4 regions of the Pseudomonas nunensis genome follow, and region 1 is predicted to be linked to each of the others. Evidence: predicted binding sites of a transcription regulator. Region 1 holds the regulator's gene; each other region holds the start of a gene.

Region 1 (4,214 bases):
ATTGCTGCTCGGCGCTGGCGCAGCTACCGGGGCTTCGGCCTGGGCCTTGACGGCGTTCAGCGAGTCCAGCAGTTGTTCGAATTCGTTATCGGTAATGTCGCCCGACTCGCTTTCAGCGGCCGGTTCTTCCACCGCTTCGGCAACCGGGGCTGCTTCATCGGCGGTTTGCGGCTCGGCCAGACGGGCCAGTGCCGCAAGCAATTCTGGAGTGGCAGCCGTGATCGGGCTGCGTTCGCGGACTTCGGTGAACATGCCGTTCACCGCATCCAGCGCTTCGAGAACCACGTCCATCAATTCCGAGTCGACGCGTCGTTCACCCTTGCGCAGGATGTCGAACACGTTCTCGGCGATGTGACAGCACTCCACCAGCTCGTTGAGCTGGAGGAAGCCGGCGCCCCCTTTTACAGTGTGAAAACCGCGAAAAATTGCATTGAGCAAGTCCGCATCATCTGGTCGGCTTTCCAGCTCGACCAGCTGTTCGGACAGTTGCTCTAGAATCTCGCCGGCCTCAACCAGGAAATCCTGAAGGATCTCTTCATCGGCGCCGAAGCTCATTAAGGGGGTGCTCCCAAGGTCTAAAAACCTAAAAAACCTAAAATGCTAAAACTCTAAAATCCTAGGCTGGATAACAAATCGTCCACATCGTCCTGACCGGACACAACGTCTTCTCTTTTATCGGCATGAATCTGCGGACCTTCACCCTGAGAGAGATGTTTTTGCGGATCTTTTTCAGCAAGCATCGCTTCACGGTCATGTTCGATACCCGCAAAGCGGTCTACCTGGCTGGCCATGAGCACGAGCTTGAGCAGGTTGCTTTCAACTTCGGTGACCAATTGGGTCACGCGCTTGATCACTTGACCGGTGAGGTCCTGGTAATCCTGAGCCAGCAGAATGTCGTTCAGGTTGCTCGACACCACGCGATTTTCTTCGCTGCTGCGCGTCAGGAAACCGTCGACCCGCCGGGCCAACTCACGGAACTCTTCAGCCCCGACTTCGCGACGCATAAAGCGTCCCCAGTCAGTGCTCAAGGCCTGGGCTTCCTGGCTCAGGCCATTGACCAGCGGCGTGGCGTTTTCCACCAGGTCCATGGTGCGGTTGGCAGCGGCCTCGGTCAGCTTGACCACATAACCCAGACGCTCAGTGGCATCCGTGATCTGCGAGACTTCCTCGGCTTGCGGCATGTTCGGGTCAATCTGGAAATTGACGATCGCGCTATGCAGCTCACGAGTGAGCTTGCCCACTTCCTGATACAGGCCGCGGTCACGGGTCTGGTTGAGCTCATGGATCAGTTGCACAGCGTCGCCGAACCTGCCTTTTTCAAGGCTTTCGACCAGTTCGACCGCATGTTTTTTCAGGGTCGATTCAAAATCGCCCTGTGAAGATTCGTTATGCTCCATAGCTCCCCCGTGGCGCAGTTGCTCAACCGATGCGTTCGAAAATCTTTTCGATTTTTTCTTTCAACGCCTGGGCCGTGAAGGGTTTGACCACATAGCCGTTAACACCGGCCTGGGCCGCTTCGATGATCTGCTCGCGCTTGGCTTCGGCGGTCACCATCAGCACTGGCAAGTGCTTGAGTTTTTCATCGGCGCGCACGTGGCGCAGCAGGTCGATGCCGGTCATGCCAGGCATGTTCCAGTCTGTTACCAGAAAGTCGATGCTGCCGCTGTTGAGAACCGGAATGGCAGTGGTGCCATCGTCAGCCTCGACCGTGTTGGTGAACCCAAGGTCACGCAACAGGTTTTTAATGATCCGCCGCATCGTTGAGAAGTCATCAACGATGAGGATTTTCATGTTCTTGTCCAATTCGACCTCCAAGCAGTCTTAAACGCGCCCAGCACCTGGACGCGCCATTTCAATCAATCCGGCAAAGCACTCAAATGACTGTCTGGAGCACAACAGATCGAGACCGCTGCAGTTCAACACCACACCAGCCTCGTTCGCAGTGTCCCCACACTGCCTTCAGCGCGCTCGCCACTCCCCCAAACGCCCCCGCAAACGGGCCGCGCACTGGCTGTGTAACTGGCTGACACGCGATTCGCTGACACCCAGGACCTCACCGATTTCCTTGAGGTTCAGCTCTTCGTCGTAGTACAGCGCCAACACCAGTCGCTCACGCTCCGGCAAATTGGCAATCGCGTCCGCCAATGCAGCCTGGAAACGTTCATCTTCCAGATCGCGCGACGGCTCCATATGAGCACTGGCGCCATCCTCGTGCAGCCCTTCGTGTTCGCCGTCCTGCAACAGGTCGTCGAAACTGAACAGGCGGCTGCCCAAGGTATCGTTCAAAATCCCGTAATAATCGTCGAGACTCAATTGGAGTTCGGCCGCAACCTCGTGATCTTTAGCGTCACGGCCGGTTTTAGCTTCAATCGAGCGAATTGCGTCGCTGACCATACGGGTATTGCGGTGGACCGAACGTGGTGCCCAGTCCCCCTTGCGTACTTCATCGAGCATCGCGCCACGGATTCGAATGCCCGCGTACGTTTCGAAACTCGCGCCTTTGCTGGCGTCATATTTGGTCGACACTTCAAGCAGGCCAATCATCCCGGCCTGGATCAGGTCTTCCACCTGGACACTGGCCGGCAAACGCGCCAGCAAGTGGTAAGCAATGCGTTTAACCAGTGGCGCATAACGCTCGATCAGCTCGTATTGCGAATCACGCGCCGATTTCTTGTAGAGGTTGTAGCCACTGGCTGTCATAGGACGGGTCCTGCGGTCTGTTGCACGAGACGCTCGACGAAAAATTCCAGGTGCCCGCGCGGGTTGGCCGGCAGCGGCCAGGTGTCGACTTTCTGGGCAATCGCCTTGAAGGCCAGGGCGCACTTGGAGCGCGGGAAGGCTTCGTAGACAGCACGTTGCTTCTGCACGGCCTTGCGCACGCTTTCGTCGTAAGGCACAGCACCGACGTATTGTAAGGCGACGTCGAGGAAGCGGTCCGTGACCTTGGTCAACTTGGCGAACAGGTTGCGACCTTCTTGCGGGCTCTGGGCCATGTTGGCCAGGACGCGGAAGCGGTTCATGCCGTAGTCGCGGTTGAGCAATTTGATCAGGGCGTAGGCATCGGTAATCGACGTCGGCTCGTCACACACCACCAGCAACACTTCCTGGGCTGCGCGAACAAAACTGACTACCGAGTCACCAATACCCGCAGCAGTGTCGATCACCAATACGTCGAGGTTGTCGCCGATATCGCTGAAAGCCTGGATCAGGCCGGCGTGTTGGGCCGGGCTCAGATGCACCATGCTCTGAGTGCCGGACGCGGCCGGCACGATGCGGATACCGCCGGGGCCTTGCAACAGAACGTCGCGCAGCTCGCAGCGGCCTTCGATCACGTCGGCCAGGGTACGTTTGGGCGTCAGTCCCAGCAGAACGTCGACGTTCGCCAGACCCAGATCGGCGTCCAGCAGCATGACGCGCCGGCCAAGCTCTGCTAGAGCCAGGGACAAGTTCACTGACACGTTAGTCTTCCCGACGCCACCTTTGCCGCCGGTCACCGCGATCACCTGTACGGGATGCATGCTGCCCATGTTATTTCTTTACCTTGTCTTGCATAGACGGAGGCCACATTACTGGCTGCGCGTTCATCAACTGAACAATGCATGGCAGACCATCGATGTAGGTACAAAAACTGTTCATTAGTACCTCAGCCAACCTGCTTGGTCGGGCTGTGGTAAATATCAGCGAACATGTCAGCCATGGCTTCTTCGCTGGGTTCTTCCTGCATTTGCACGCTGACCGCGCGACTGACCAACTGGTGACGCCGCGGCAGATGCAAATCATCTGGAATCCGTGGGCCATCGGTGAGGTAAGCCACCGGCAATTCATGACTGATGGCCAGGCTCAACACCTCGCCCAGACTCGCCGTCTCATCCAGTTTAGTCAGGATGCAGCCGGCCAGCCCACACCGCTTGTAGCTGTGATAAGCAGCGGTTAGAACCTGTTTCTGGCTGGTGGTTGCCAAGACCAGATAATTTTTCGATTTGATCCCGCGACCGGCCAGGCTTTCGAGCTGCATGCGCAGTGCCGGATCGCTGGCTTGAAGGCCGGCGGTATCGATCAGGATCACGCGTTTACGCAGCAATGGATCCAGCGCCTGCACCAGGGACTGGCCCGGATCGACGTGGGTCACCGACACATTAAGAATGCGGCCCAACGTCTTGAGTTGTTCCTGGGCGCCGATGCGGTAGCTGTCCATGCTCACCAGCGCGATGCTC
Region 2 (4,214 bases), 1.5 Mb from region 1:
AATCTCGGTAATCCGCTGCGCATCCTGCTGCATGTTTTCGACTTTATGCGTGGCGCTGGCCACTTCTTCGATCAACGCCACCACACTGCTGGAGGCTTCACCGACTACTACCCGCGAGCGATCCGCGTGTTCGCTGGCGCGCTGGGTGAACGAGGCGGTTTCGGCCGCGTTCTGCGCCACGCTGTCGGCGGTGGAGCTCATTTCGGTGATCGCGGTAACGGTCTGATCGGTTTCCGAAGCGTGACGCACCAGGATCTGGCTGGTGTGCTCCGAGGTGCGTTGCAGGTTGTCCAGGCTCGACGCCATGGCACCGGTGGCTTGGGTCACTTCGCCGATCATGTTCTGCAAATAGATGATGAAGGCGTTGACCGAATGGCCGATGGCGCCCAGTTCGTCCTCGGCGCGGATAGTGATGCGCTTGGTCAGGTCGGCGTCGCCGGCGGACAGCGCGTCAATGTTGGTCTTGAGGATTTTCATGCGGTGGATCAACTGGCGGATCGCATAGATCTGCAACAGCACCAGCAGGATCACCATCGGAATCTGCAACAGGCTCAAGGTGTTCAGCACATCGTCACGCTGGGCGGTGATCAGCTTGGTCGGCAGGGCGGTGGCGAGGTACCACGGCGTGCCTTCGATCGGGCGCATGAAGAAGGTGCTGGCTTCGCCGTTGTTGTCGAATTCGACCCGCTGGGCCTTGTCGCGATTTTGCAGGCCAGTCTTGACCTGGTTGGCGAACGGCGAGTTGCCAGCCAGTTCGCTGATGTTTTTCAACACGATCGGCCCGCTGATGCGCGAGCTGTTGCTGATGATTTTGCCGTCGGACTCGACGATCAGCATTTCGGCTCCGAGGTCTTTTTCCTTGCGCGCGATCAGGTCGTTGAAGAAGCCCAGGGTCACGTCGATGGTCGACACGCCGTAAGCCGCACCATTTTTCTGGATGGCCATGGCGCAGTTGGTGCGCGGTTCGGCACTCGCGTCATCTTTATAGGCTGCAGCCCAGGCGCACTGGCCGCGTGGGGTGGCCATGCCGCCCTTGTACCAGGTCTGGTCGTAATAGTTAGGTGCGGCGTCACTGTTCCAGAAGGTGTTCACCGCCAGTTTGCCGGAGCTGTCGCGGTGCCAGAAGGTGCTGAACTTGTTGCGGCCCGCTTCACGCTGGCCAGGCAATGGCCAGATCCCGCCGCCGAACACTTTCAGCTCGCCGTACTGGTCCACCAAACCGGGCAACACCGTATCGATGGCGGCGCTGTCGAGCAGGGGAATAGTCTGGGTGATGCTGCGTTGTTGGGCCTGGACCTTGTTCAGTTCGCCCTGGATTTGCTCGGCGACTTCAGCAATGCGGTTGAGGGCCACCTGTTCTTCGGTGTGGCGCAGTTTCGGCGCGACCAACTGGCTGATGCCCACCACCGTGAGCACCGAAAGCAGCAGGATGAACAGGACCAGAAACAGCGTGTAGCGAGCCTGAATGGTACGGAATGCGGGCATGGGACCGGTCCTTGTGCTGCGTTTTTATTGTTTGGGTTCTGGAAGTGGGGCTATCCAGGGCTTATCGGCCTGGCGGGGGCGAGCTTTAGTACGGGCGTGCAAGAAATCAGTCAGGGGGACAGACGGTCAAGATCAGGCAAGTGTCGAGACCGCTACAAACGGAATGATTCTGTAATAAATGACAATCGATAGAGCGGCTAGACCAAGAACAAAAATTTCATATAGGCCAATGAAACCGGGCCTTTGGCGATATGTATCGAAAATGTACGAAATTTGTAAAAAGACGAAATATTAATAGGTGTACTAACGTTTCGCGCCGATACTTCCCCGCAATCATCTCGCTCAAAACAAGGATTTTCTATGTTCCAGTCGAAAGGAGTACGGTCATGACAATTGGTCTGGTCGGCAACTGGACTGCCAAATCGGGCCTGCTGGTGCGCCAGGGTTCGGAGAATGCGAAACCGGTGACCCAGAGCGCCAAGGTGCGGGAAATCCTGACCATGGTCGGCACCAACCCGACGATCCTCGATCGGGCCAAAATGGATAGCTTGCAATTGTTCAAACAGGTCAAGGGCTTCGATCCGTCGAACATCTCGGCCAAGCAATTGGGCAACATGAGCACCTTCCTCAAGCAGAACGGCATCATCGGCGATGTGACCGCGCTGACCTTGCTCAACGCTGGCGACAAATTCGACAAGTTTGGTATCCCGAACGATCCGGATGCCAAATTCAATGCGCTGGACTACTTCGCCACGCAACTGGACTCGATCCAGAGCAACAACCTCAAGGGCAACAAGTACGCCAACTACCTGGTGCCTGAGTTCAAGAAAGCTATTTACGTGCTGCAGAACCTGAAAACCTACGGCGAAGGTAACGGCTCGACGGTCAAGAAAAAGGACAAATGATTGTCTGCCCCGCTCATTGCGCTGAGCGGGGCAGAAGTCGCGCAATCAGCGGTCGAGCATTTGCATCACCGCTTCCGGGTAACGCAGGCCGGCCGTGGCGTGGGCCGGAAAGATCGCTTCCAGCGCTTGCAGCTCGCTGGTGCTCAGTTTCACCTCCAGCGCCGCGACATTTTCCTCCAGATATTTACGCTGCTTGGTCCCGGGAATCGGGATCAGGAACTCGCCTTGCGCCAGCACCCAGGCCAACGCCAATTGCCCGGCAGTCACGCCCTTGTCGGCGGCCAGCACTTGTACTTGCTGCACCAGCAGCAGGTTTTTCGCGAAATTCTCCCCTTGAAAACGCGGACTGAAGCGACGGTAATCGTCGGCGGCAAAGTCGTCCGGACTTTTCAGTGCTCCGGTCAAAAAGCCGCGGCCCAACGGGCTATAAGGCACAAACGCGATACCCAGGCGCTGACACGTGGCCAGGCAACCGTTGTCTTCCTGATCTCGGCTCCACAATGAATATTCACTTTGCAGCGCGCTGATCGGATGCACCTTGTTCGCCCGTTCCAGCGTCGCCGCTGAGGCTTCGCTCAATCCCAGATAGCGCACCTTGCCGGCCTTCACCAGCTCGGCCATGGCGCCGACGGTTTCCTCAATGGCGACTTGCGGATCGATCCGGTGTTGGTAGTACAAGTCCAGGGTGTCCACGCCGAGGCGCTTGAGAGTGCCGTCGATGGACTGGCGAATGTATTCCGGGCTCCCGTCGACACCACGTGCGGTCGGGTTGGCCGGATCGCGAACGATGCCGAACTTGCTGGCCAGGAACACTTGGTCGCGCTTGCCGGCGATGGCTTTACCGATCAGTTCTTCATTGGTGTGCGGGCCGTACATGTCGGCGGTATCGAGCAGGTTGATGCCCAACTCCAGCGCCCGGTGCAGGGTCGCGGTGGCTTCGCGAGTATCGGTGCCGGTGGTGTAGAAATCGGTCATGCCCATGCAGCCCAATCCGATGGCGCTCACCTGCGGTCCGTTCTTGCCCAGTTGACGTGTTTGCATGAGTTCAGCTCCTTGAAAATGTGAGTCGCCATTGTTCCCCTCGACAGAAACAAGATAAACCGGCTAAAACTGCTATCACTATTCATGATTTCTAAATAATCGACAGGTGCGGCAGAACCATGGACCGTCTCAACGCCATGCGCGTGTTTACCCGGATCGTCGAGCTGGGCGGCTTCGCCAAGGCGGCGGACAGCCTGCAAATGCCTCGCGCCTCGGTGACGATTCTGATCAAGCAACTGGAAGCACACCTGGGTGTGCAACTGTTGCAGCGCACCACCCGGCACATTAGCCTGACCCTGGACGGCGCGGCCTATTACCCCCGGTGCGTGCAATTGCTCGCGGACCTTGAGGAAACCGAAGCGGTGTTTTCCGCCGCCCGACACAATCCCAAAGGCTTACTGCGGGTCGACATGCCGGCGGGTATCGGGCGGCTGATCGTGATCCCGGCATTGCCGCAATTTACCGCCCGGTATCCGCAGATCGAACTGGAGATCAGCTTGAACGACCGCACCATTGACCTGATTCGCGAAGGCGTGGATTGCGTGTTGCGCGGAGGCTCGCCGCTGGATGACTCTCTGGTGGCACGCCCACTGGTCATGCTCGATCAGGTGACCTGCGCCAGCCCCGAATACTTGCAGCGTCATGGCGTGCCCAAGCGTCCGTCGGACCTGCACGGCCATCAGATGGTGGAGTATTTCTCCGCGACCACCGGCACGCGCTTCGGGCTTGAGTTTGTGGTGGAGGGGCAGGTGCAAGCAGTCAATCTGCCCAGGCAGGTCTCGG
Region 3 (4,214 bases), 1.7 Mb from region 1:
CTGGGTGCGATGAGCGAGGTTACGCACCTCATCCGCCACCACCGCAAAACCACGACCGGCTTCACCCGCACGGGCCGCTTCGATGGCCGCGTTCAGGGCCAACAGGTTGGTTTGCTGGGAGATGCCTTTGATCACATCCAGAATGTGCCCGATGTTGTCGGTGCTGGCATTAAGGGTTTCGATCTGGGTGCAGGACAGGCTGATTTTCTGCGACAACTCGGTCATGGCCAGGATGGTTTTTTCCACCACCTGACGACCGTCGTCGGCCTGCTCGCTCGCGCCGCTGGCGTGTTGCGAAGCATCAGCGGCGTTGCGCGCAATTTCCTGGGTTGCGGCACCGAGTTGGTTGATCGCAGCAGCCACACTGTTGGTGCGGGCACTTTGTTCGTCGGAACCAATGATCGAGGCGTTGGACGATGCCATGACGCGTTGCGACAGGTCATGGACCTGACGGGTCGCTGAGGACACTTCGGAAATCGATGCGTGAATCCGTTCCACGAACTGGTTGAACGCACCACCCAGTTCACCAAATTCGTCTTTGCTTTCCACGGCCAGACGACGGGTCAAGTCACCTTCACCCTGGGCGATGTCTTTCATCGCACGGCCCATGGTGGTCAGCGGACGCATCAGCACGTTGATCAGCAGGCTCAGCAGCACTGCAATGGCGCTCACGGCGATAAACATCGCGATCAATGCCGAGGTGCGGAATTGGCTCAGCGGGGCGTAGGCCTTGTCCTTGTCGATTGACAGACCGATGTACCACTCGGCGTTCGGCAAACCGGTGACCGGGGTGAACGAGAGGATGCGGTCTTGCTTGTTCAGAGTGACGTTCTGATTACCCTTCTCGATGCGCACGTTGGAGCCTGGGTAGATGTCTTTCAGGTTCTTCATCACCTGATCTTTGTCCGGGCTGACGATTACCTGACCGTCCGCGCTGACCAGGAACGCATGACCGATGCCGCCGAAGTCTACCGAGTTGATGATCTTGACCAAGGTTTCCAGACTCAGGTCACCGCCGACAACGCCGAGCAGTTCGCCGTTCTTTTTCACCGGCAAAGCGATGGTCACCACCAGACCGCCGACCGCAGCCATGTAAGGCGGGGTCAGCATGGTCTTGTCAGCCGCAACGGCTTGTTTGTACCAAGGGCGCTGACGTGGATCGTAGCCATCCGGCATCTTCGCGTCCGGGCGCTGGGTGAATACACCGTTGGCCTGGCCGACGTAAGTGAACTGGAAGTTCGAGGTGAAGGCCGGTTGATCAACCAATCCTGGCAGATCGGCGTTTGCACCTTGATGGGCGACGTTCTGTGCCAGGTTCTCTAGCACCAGTACGCGGCCACTCATCCAGTTCTGCACGCTGCTGGCGGTCAAGTCACCGGCTTGCTGGACGGAGGATTCGAGATTCTGCCGAATAGTATTTCGCTGCAAATAGTCGTTGTACAAAGTGAACAACGCAAAAGCCAGCACCACGACGCCTGAAGCGGCCAGCAGGATTTTATGGCTGAACTTGAGATTCATTTCATGGGACTTCTTATGCAAAAAGTGGGGATGCGTTCCGGATTGCAACATTCCATGTAACAGCGCAGACGGCTTTCTGAGGCCGCTCTACTTTGGTGCACGCATGTCTCACCAGTCTTTCGGCACGATCAGGAGAAATCTTAGGGGATTGTCTGAAATGGATGGGATTCGTGGCGTCTTCCCGCCGAACGGCGTGCTAGAGATTCTGGATTAGCTTTAAGCCCTTACTGTCGCTTGAAGATTTATCTGCTCCAAAACGACAAAACCCCTGTCTGCGTTAGCAGACAGGGGTTTCGGAATTCAATCTTGACGATGACCTACTCTCACATGGGGAAACCCCACACTACCATCGGCGATGCATCGTTTCACTGCTGAGTTCGGGATGGGATCAGGTGGTTCCAATGCTCTATGGTCGTCAAGAAATTCTGTGACCAGCCCGTTACCGCAGTAACGTGCCAGCAAAAAACGGTGACTTCTACTAAAACAAAACCCCTACCTGCATACGCAGATAGGGGTTTCGGAATTTAATCTTGACGATGACCTACTCTCACATGGGGAAACCCCACACTACCATCGGCGATGCATCGTTTCACTGCTGAGTTCGGGATGGGATCAGGTGGTTCCAATGCTCTATGGTCGTCAAGAAATTCGGGAGCCGGCTCGTTTGCCCTTGCGGGTTTACGCTCCAGCGAATGGGTATGTGATAGATCTCGGTGTTTTGTGAGCAGTTTCGAACTTTCGGTTCGTTTCGTCTTCACACACCGCAATCTGGTGCTCTTTCGCCTTTCAGCTCGAAGCAAGCAAATTGCTTGGGTGTTATATGGTCAAGCCTCACGGGCAATTAGTATTGGTTAGCTCAACGCCTCACAGCGCTTACACACCCAACCTATCAACGTCGTAGTCTTCGACGGCCCTTCAGGGGACTCAAGGTCCCAGTGAGATCTCATCTTGAGGCTAGTTTCCCGCTTAGATGCTTTCAGCGGTTATCTATTCCGAACATAGCTACCCGGCAATGCCACTGGCGTGACAACCGGAACACCAGAGGTTCGTCCACTCCGGTCCTCTCGTACTAGGAGCAGCCCCTCTCAAATCTCAAACGTCCACGGCAGATAGGGACCGAACTGTCTCACGACGTTCTAAACCCAGCTCGCGTACCACTTTAAATGGCGAACAGCCATACCCTTGGGACCGGCTTCAGCCCCAGGATGTGATGAGCCGACATCGAGGTGCCAAACACCGCCGTCGATATGAACTCTTGGGCGGTATCAGCCTGTTATCCCCGGAGTACCTTTTATCCGTTGAGCGATGGCCCTTCCATACAGAACCACCGGATCACTAAGACCTACTTTCGTACCTGCTCGACGTGTCTGTCTCGCAGTCAAGCGCGCTTTTGCCTTTATACTCTACGACCGATTTCCGACCGGTCTGAGCGCACCTTCGTACTCCTCCGTTACTCTTTAGGAGGAGACCGCCCCAGTCAAACTACCCACCATACACTGTCCTCGATCCGGATAACGGACCTGAGTTAGAACCTCAAAGTTGCCAGGGTGGTATTTCAAGGTTGGCTCCACGCGAACTGGCGTCCACGCTTCAAAGCCTCCCACCTATCCTACACAAGCAAATTCAAAGTCCAGTGCAAAGCTATAGTAAAGGTTCACGGGGTCTTTCCGTCTAGCCGCGGATACACTGCATCTTCACAGCGATTTCAATTTCACTGAGTCTCGGGTGGAGACAGCGCCGCCATCGTTACGCCATTCGTGCAGGTCGGAACTTACCCGACAAGGAATTTCGCTACCTTAGGACCGTTATAGTTACGGCCGCCGTTTACCGGGGCTTCGATCAAGAGCTTCGCGTTAGCTAACCCCATCAATTAACCTTCCGGCACCGGGCAGGCGTCACACCCTATACGTCCACTTTCGTGTTTGCAGAGTGCTGTGTTTTTAATAAACAGTCGCAGCGGCCTGGTATCTTCGACCGGCATGGGCTTACGCAGTAAATGCTTCACCCTCACCGGCGCACCTTCTCCCGAAGTTACGGTGCCATTTTGCCTAGTTCCTTCACCCGAGTTCTCTCAAGCGCCTTGGTATTCTCTACCCAACCACCTGTGTCGGTTTGGGGTACGGTTCCTGGTTACCTGAAGCTTAGAAGCTTTTCTTGGAAGCATGGCATCAACCACTTCGTGTTCTAAAAGAACACTCGTCATCAGCTCTCGGCCTTAGAATCCCGGATTTACCTAAGATTCCAGCCTACCACCTTAAACTTGGACAACCAACGCCAAGCTGGCCTAGCCTTCTCCGTCCCTCCATCGCAATAACCAGAAGTACAGGAATATTAACCTGTTTTCCATCGACTACGCTTTTCAGCCTCGCCTTAGGGACCGACTAACCCTGCGTCGATTAACGTTGCGCAGGAAACCTTGGTCTTTCGGCGTGGGTGTTTTTCACACCCATTGTCGTTACTCATGTCAGCATTCGCACTTCTGATACCTCCAGCAAGCTTCTCAACTCACCTTCACAGGCTTACAGAACGCTCCTCTACCGCATCACCTAAGTGATACCCGTAGCTTCGGTGTATGGTTTGAGCCCCGTTACATCTTCCGCGCAGGCCGACTCGACTAGTGAGCTATTACGCTTTCTTTAAAGGGTGGCTGCTTCTAAGCCAACCTCCTAGCTGTCTAAGCCTTCCCACATCGTTTC
Region 4 (4,214 bases), 1.2 Mb from region 1:
TCTGCAAGAGACAGGTCGGTTATCAGGCCGCCTTCGCGAGCAGGCTCGCTCCCACAGTTGATCGGTGTACATCTGCAAAATACAGGTCGGTTATCAGGCCGCCTTCGCGAGCAAGCCCGCTCCCACAGTTGATCGATGTACATCAGCAAAAGGCGGGTCGGCTATCAGGCCGTCTTCGCGGGCAAGCCTCGCTCCTACAGGGACCGCGCCCACGCTGAGCATAAAGTGACCAAATCAAAGTGGCACAAAAAAGCCGACTTCGCTGTCGGCTTGATTGTTATGGATTACTGCTTGGGAGGCTCCGTCGGCTTCGGCGCCGCATCCTCAAACAGATTCAACCGCTCACGCAGCTCATGCGCTGGCACCGGTTGCTTGTCCGCAGGCAAAGCATTCGGATCAACCGGCGTAGCTGGCGCATTCGGCGCTTCACCCGGCGCACCCTGCCCCGGCGTCGTGGTTGGATCAGCCCCTTGCGCCCCTTCGATGGCCGCTTGAGCCTTCTTGGTCAACACAACGATGTCGATACGGCGGTTGACCGGATTGAACGGATGTTCCCGATCAAACAACGCCGACGAGGCATAACCCACGACCCGCGCCACTTGCGATTCCGGGTAGCTGCCGGCGACCAGCGCACGGCGAGCCGCGTTGGCACGGTTGGCCGACAATTCCCAGTTACCGAAATCACCAGTGCCGGTGTAAGGCTTGGCATCGGTGTGACCGCTGATGCTGATCTTGTTCGGCACCGCTTTAATCGTGTCAGCCATGGCCAACAAGATGTCTTCGAAGTAAGGCTTCAAACGCGCCGAACCCGAATCGAACATCGGCCGGTTATCCGCGTCCATGATCTGGATGCGCAAGCCGTTAGGAGTGATCTCGAACAGGATCTGGTCCTTGAACTTCTGCAGCTGCGGGTTCTCTTCAACCTTGTTTTGCAGTTCTTGCAGCAGCAGTTCCAGGCGTTCTTTCTCGACCTGTTCGGCCATGCCTTCGACCTGTTCGGTATCGACAGTCACCTTGTCCGGCTGCGGCTGGGATTTCACCTCAGGGTTGAGGGTGTTCTCCGGCGCCAGGGTCGGCGTGCCGCCCAGATCGATGATGTACGGTGTGCCGCTTTCGGAGAAGCCGACCGGGTCTTTGAAGTAACCGGCGATGGCGATCTTCTGTTCCGGCGTGGCGGTGGACAGCAGCCACAACACTAGGAAGAACGCCATCATCGCCGTCGCGAAGTCAGCGAAGGCGATTTTCCAGGCGCCCCCGTGATGCCCGCCAGCAATGCGCTTGACGCGCTTGATGATTATCGGCTGATTATTTTCCATAACTTAACGACCGCGAACCGCTTGTTCCAGCTCAGCGAAGCTAGGACGGTGCGCCGGGTACAGAACCTTGCGACCGAACTCCACCGCCAACGATGGCGGCATGCCGGAAGCCGAGGCCACCAGCGAAGCCTTGATGGCTTCGTAGACGTTCAGTTCTTCCTTGGCATCGTGGGCCAGGGAATGCGCCAGCGGGCCGAAGAAACCGTAGGCCGCGAGAATACCGAAGAAGGTACCTACCAGTGCCGCACCGACGTGCAGGCCGATGGATTTCTGGTCGCCTTCGCCCAGGGAAGCCATGGTCACCACGATACCGAGTACCGCCGCGACGATACCGAAACCCGGCATGGCGTCGGCGATGCCGTTCACCGCGTGGGACGGGTGCTCCAAGTCTTCCTTGAGGCTATAGAGTTCCATGTCGAACAGGCCTTCCAGCTCATGCGGAGCCATGTTGCCGGAGGACATGATGCGCAGGTAATCGCAGATGAACGCGGTCATGCGCTCGTCTTTCAACACCGCTGGGTACTTGGCGAAAATCGGGCTCGCGGAGGCATCTTCGATGTCGCCTTCGATGGCCATCATGCCTTCGCGGCGGCTCTTGTTGAGGATCTCGTAGATCAGGCCCAGCACTTCAAGATAGAAGGTGTGGGTGAAGCGCGAACTGAACATGCCCAAGGATTTCTTGAGCACGTGCATGGTCATATAACCGGGGTTGGCCTGCAGGAATGCACCGAGGGCCGCACCACCGATAATCATCACCTCGAAAGGCTGAATCAGGGCGGCAATTTTGCCATGGGAGAGCACGTATCCGCCGAGCACGCTCGCGAATACGACGATGATGCCGATTAATTTAGCCATAGGTAGGAGAGCACTTACTGAGTCGGGTTCAAGGTCATATTCGGAAGTTAAAAAATCTCTTCTTCTACTTATCGGCAAAACTGCGCCAGACTATAGCCAGTTCAGGCGAAAAGCCAATTTAGCCCGCGCCGGGCGTGTTTACAGCCAATGATGATCCCGTCCAGCCATGGCTAATGAAACGAACGTTCCACCTCTAAAACCGACCACTCTCGACGGCTGGGTCAAGCTTCTCGATGGCGTGCGCCTGCCGGTTCCGCAAGAGAGTCATGACCGTGTCTGCAAAGCCATTCGCAATAACCGCAGCTCACTGCGCGACATTGCCGAATTGATGCAGGAAAGCCCGGCCCTGGCCTTGAGCGTGATTCGCGAGGCTAACCGCCACAACCATGGCAGCATGACCGAGCCTGCGGAAAACCTTGATGTGGCGCTCAATCGCCTCGGGTTGAAACGCACCGAAGAACTGCTCGCGCGCCTGCCCGCCGAACCACAGTCCGAGATCCCGAAAGCGCTGCGCCAGCTGCAATTGATCAGCCAGCACGCGACGCAACAGGCCAACGGTTTCTTCGCCAATCGCCTGGCACGACTGTGGCAGGACATTCATTGGGGCAGCCTGCTGTTTCTCTCGCCGTTGTGGCCGATGGCATTGACCCATCCGCACTTGCTCGAAGAATGGGAACTGCGGGTCATCCATAAAGGCGAGTCGGCACGCAAAGTCGAAAAGCAGTTGTTCGGCGTGCGCCTGCTGGACATCTGCCTGGCACTGGTGGACATCTGGCGGCTGCCGATCTGGGTGCAGCAGGGTTATCGCCTGCTGCTCAACGAGCAACGGGAGCTGGTGAAAGTCCTGCGCATTGCCCGGGACAGCGATCATCCGCTGCGCCAGCAAAACCGCCTCGACGACGATCCGACTTTGCGCCGCTGGCTCAATCAGCCGGCCAACACGGTGTTGCTGGCCAATGGTCTTGCGCTGTCGGCGCAACAGGCCTGGGACAGCCCGCACAGTGAACGCTGGCAGTACCTGACCAGCCTTTACCTGCAAATCCCGATGGATGAAGTGCAACAACAGTTGCACCAACAGGCCGCCAACAGCGCTCGCCAACATGCGATGCCGGACCTCTGGCACCCAGCGGTGTCGCTGCTTTGGCCGTGGGGCATGAACCGGGTCCACGCCGGTCTGCTGCCCGCCCCGGCGCCAACCACTGAAGACCTGAGCAATTGGCGCAAGCAATGCGCAGAGCTGCTGGTGGAGCCAAGTCGCTTTACCAACGCGATGCACCTGACCACCTCGGCACGCGACGCCCTGGTCGCCTGCGGCATGCGCCGGGTAATGATCCTGATGGCCGACCGCACCCACGCCAATCTGCGGGTGCACCAGACCGCCGGAGTGCCGAAAGAAGCCGCCAGCCTGAATTTTGTAGTGAGCCAGAGCAGCGTGTTGCAACGTCTGCTCTCGCAACAAGCTCAGGTGCGCATTACGCCGGCCAACAATGCCCAGTTTTCCGCGCTGCTACCTGCCAGCCTGCGCGCGCAGTTTGGTGGCGAACACCTGCTGCTGCGCTCATTGGTCAACAATGGCCGGGTGATCATGGTCGTGGTGGCGGACCAGGGCGGCGGGCCGTTCTCGGAAATCACCGTGCAAGCCTTTGGCAAAACCGCGCAGTGCATCGAAAAAGCCCTGCATAGCTTTAGCACCCGCGGCCAATAAGGCTGCGCTACAATCCTCCCCTTTGTGCTCTGGAGACCTCACATGTCTGACTTCTCTGGCTTGCCGCTGGTGATCGAGCCGAGCGACTTGCTCCCGCGTCTCGACGCCCGCGAACTGATTCTGGTGGACCTGACCAGCAGCGCCCGCTATGCCGAAGGGCATCTGCCCGGTGCGCGTTTTGTCGATCCGAAACGCACGCAACTCGGCCAGGCGCCAGCGCCCGGACTGATGCCACCGCAAGCGGCACTTGAAGCGTTGTTCGGTGAACTGGGGCATAACAAGGATGCGGTCTACGTGGTCTATGACGACGAAGGCGGCGGTTGGGCCGGGCGTTTTAT

Evidence for each region. The regulator FliA, encoded in region 1, starts transcription of late flagellar genes. The targets are predictions, from matches to a motif close to CTAAAGTTTNNNNNNNNNNNGCCGNTAA.
Region 2: a site for FliA is predicted at 1,547-1,574, ahead of NK667_RS12250 (methyl-accepting chemotaxis protein). Genes of this name have one in related genera too.
Region 3: a site for FliA is predicted at 1,635-1,662, ahead of NK667_RS26620 (methyl-accepting chemotaxis protein). Genes of this name have one in related genera too.
Region 4: a site for FliA is predicted at 2,240-2,267, ahead of motA (flagellar motor stator protein MotA). Genes of this name have one in related genera too.

The regions. Positions count from the first base shown of each region.
Region 1 is NZ_CP101125.1:4,380,662-4,384,875, forward strand. Features, by position in the region: gene NK667_RS19130 (chemotaxis protein CheA) at 1-555, opposite strand, end outside; gene NK667_RS19135 (protein phosphatase CheZ) at 609-1,397, opposite strand; gene NK667_RS19140 (chemotaxis response regulator CheY) at 1,420-1,791, opposite strand; gene fliA (RNA polymerase sigma factor FliA) at 1,960-2,700, opposite strand; gene fleN (flagellar synthesis regulator FleN) at 2,697-3,527, opposite strand; gene flhF (flagellar biosynthesis GTPase FlhF) at 3,644-4,214, opposite strand, start outside.
Region 2 is NZ_CP101125.1:2,857,317-2,861,530, reverse strand. Features, by position in the region: gene NK667_RS12250 (methyl-accepting chemotaxis protein) at 1-1,485, opposite strand, end outside; gene NK667_RS12245 (hypothetical protein) at 1,872-2,390, shown strand; gene NK667_RS12240 (aldo/keto reductase) at 2,436-3,431, opposite strand; gene NK667_RS12235 (LysR family transcriptional regulator) at 3,551-4,214, shown strand, end outside.
Region 3 is NZ_CP101125.1:6,072,523-6,076,736, forward strand. Features, by position in the region: gene NK667_RS26620 (methyl-accepting chemotaxis protein) at 1-1,518, opposite strand, end outside; rRNA gene rrf (5S ribosomal RNA) at 1,823-1,938, opposite strand; rRNA gene rrf (5S ribosomal RNA) at 2,047-2,162, opposite strand; rRNA gene NK667_RS26635 (23S ribosomal RNA) at 2,339-4,214, opposite strand, start outside.
Region 4 is NZ_CP101125.1:5,583,102-5,587,315, forward strand. Features, by position in the region: gene motB (flagellar motor protein MotB) at 285-1,316, opposite strand; gene motA (flagellar motor stator protein MotA) at 1,320-2,171, opposite strand; gene NK667_RS24585 (HDOD domain-containing protein) at 2,338-3,876, shown strand; gene NK667_RS24590 (rhodanese-like domain-containing protein) at 3,919-4,214, shown strand, end outside.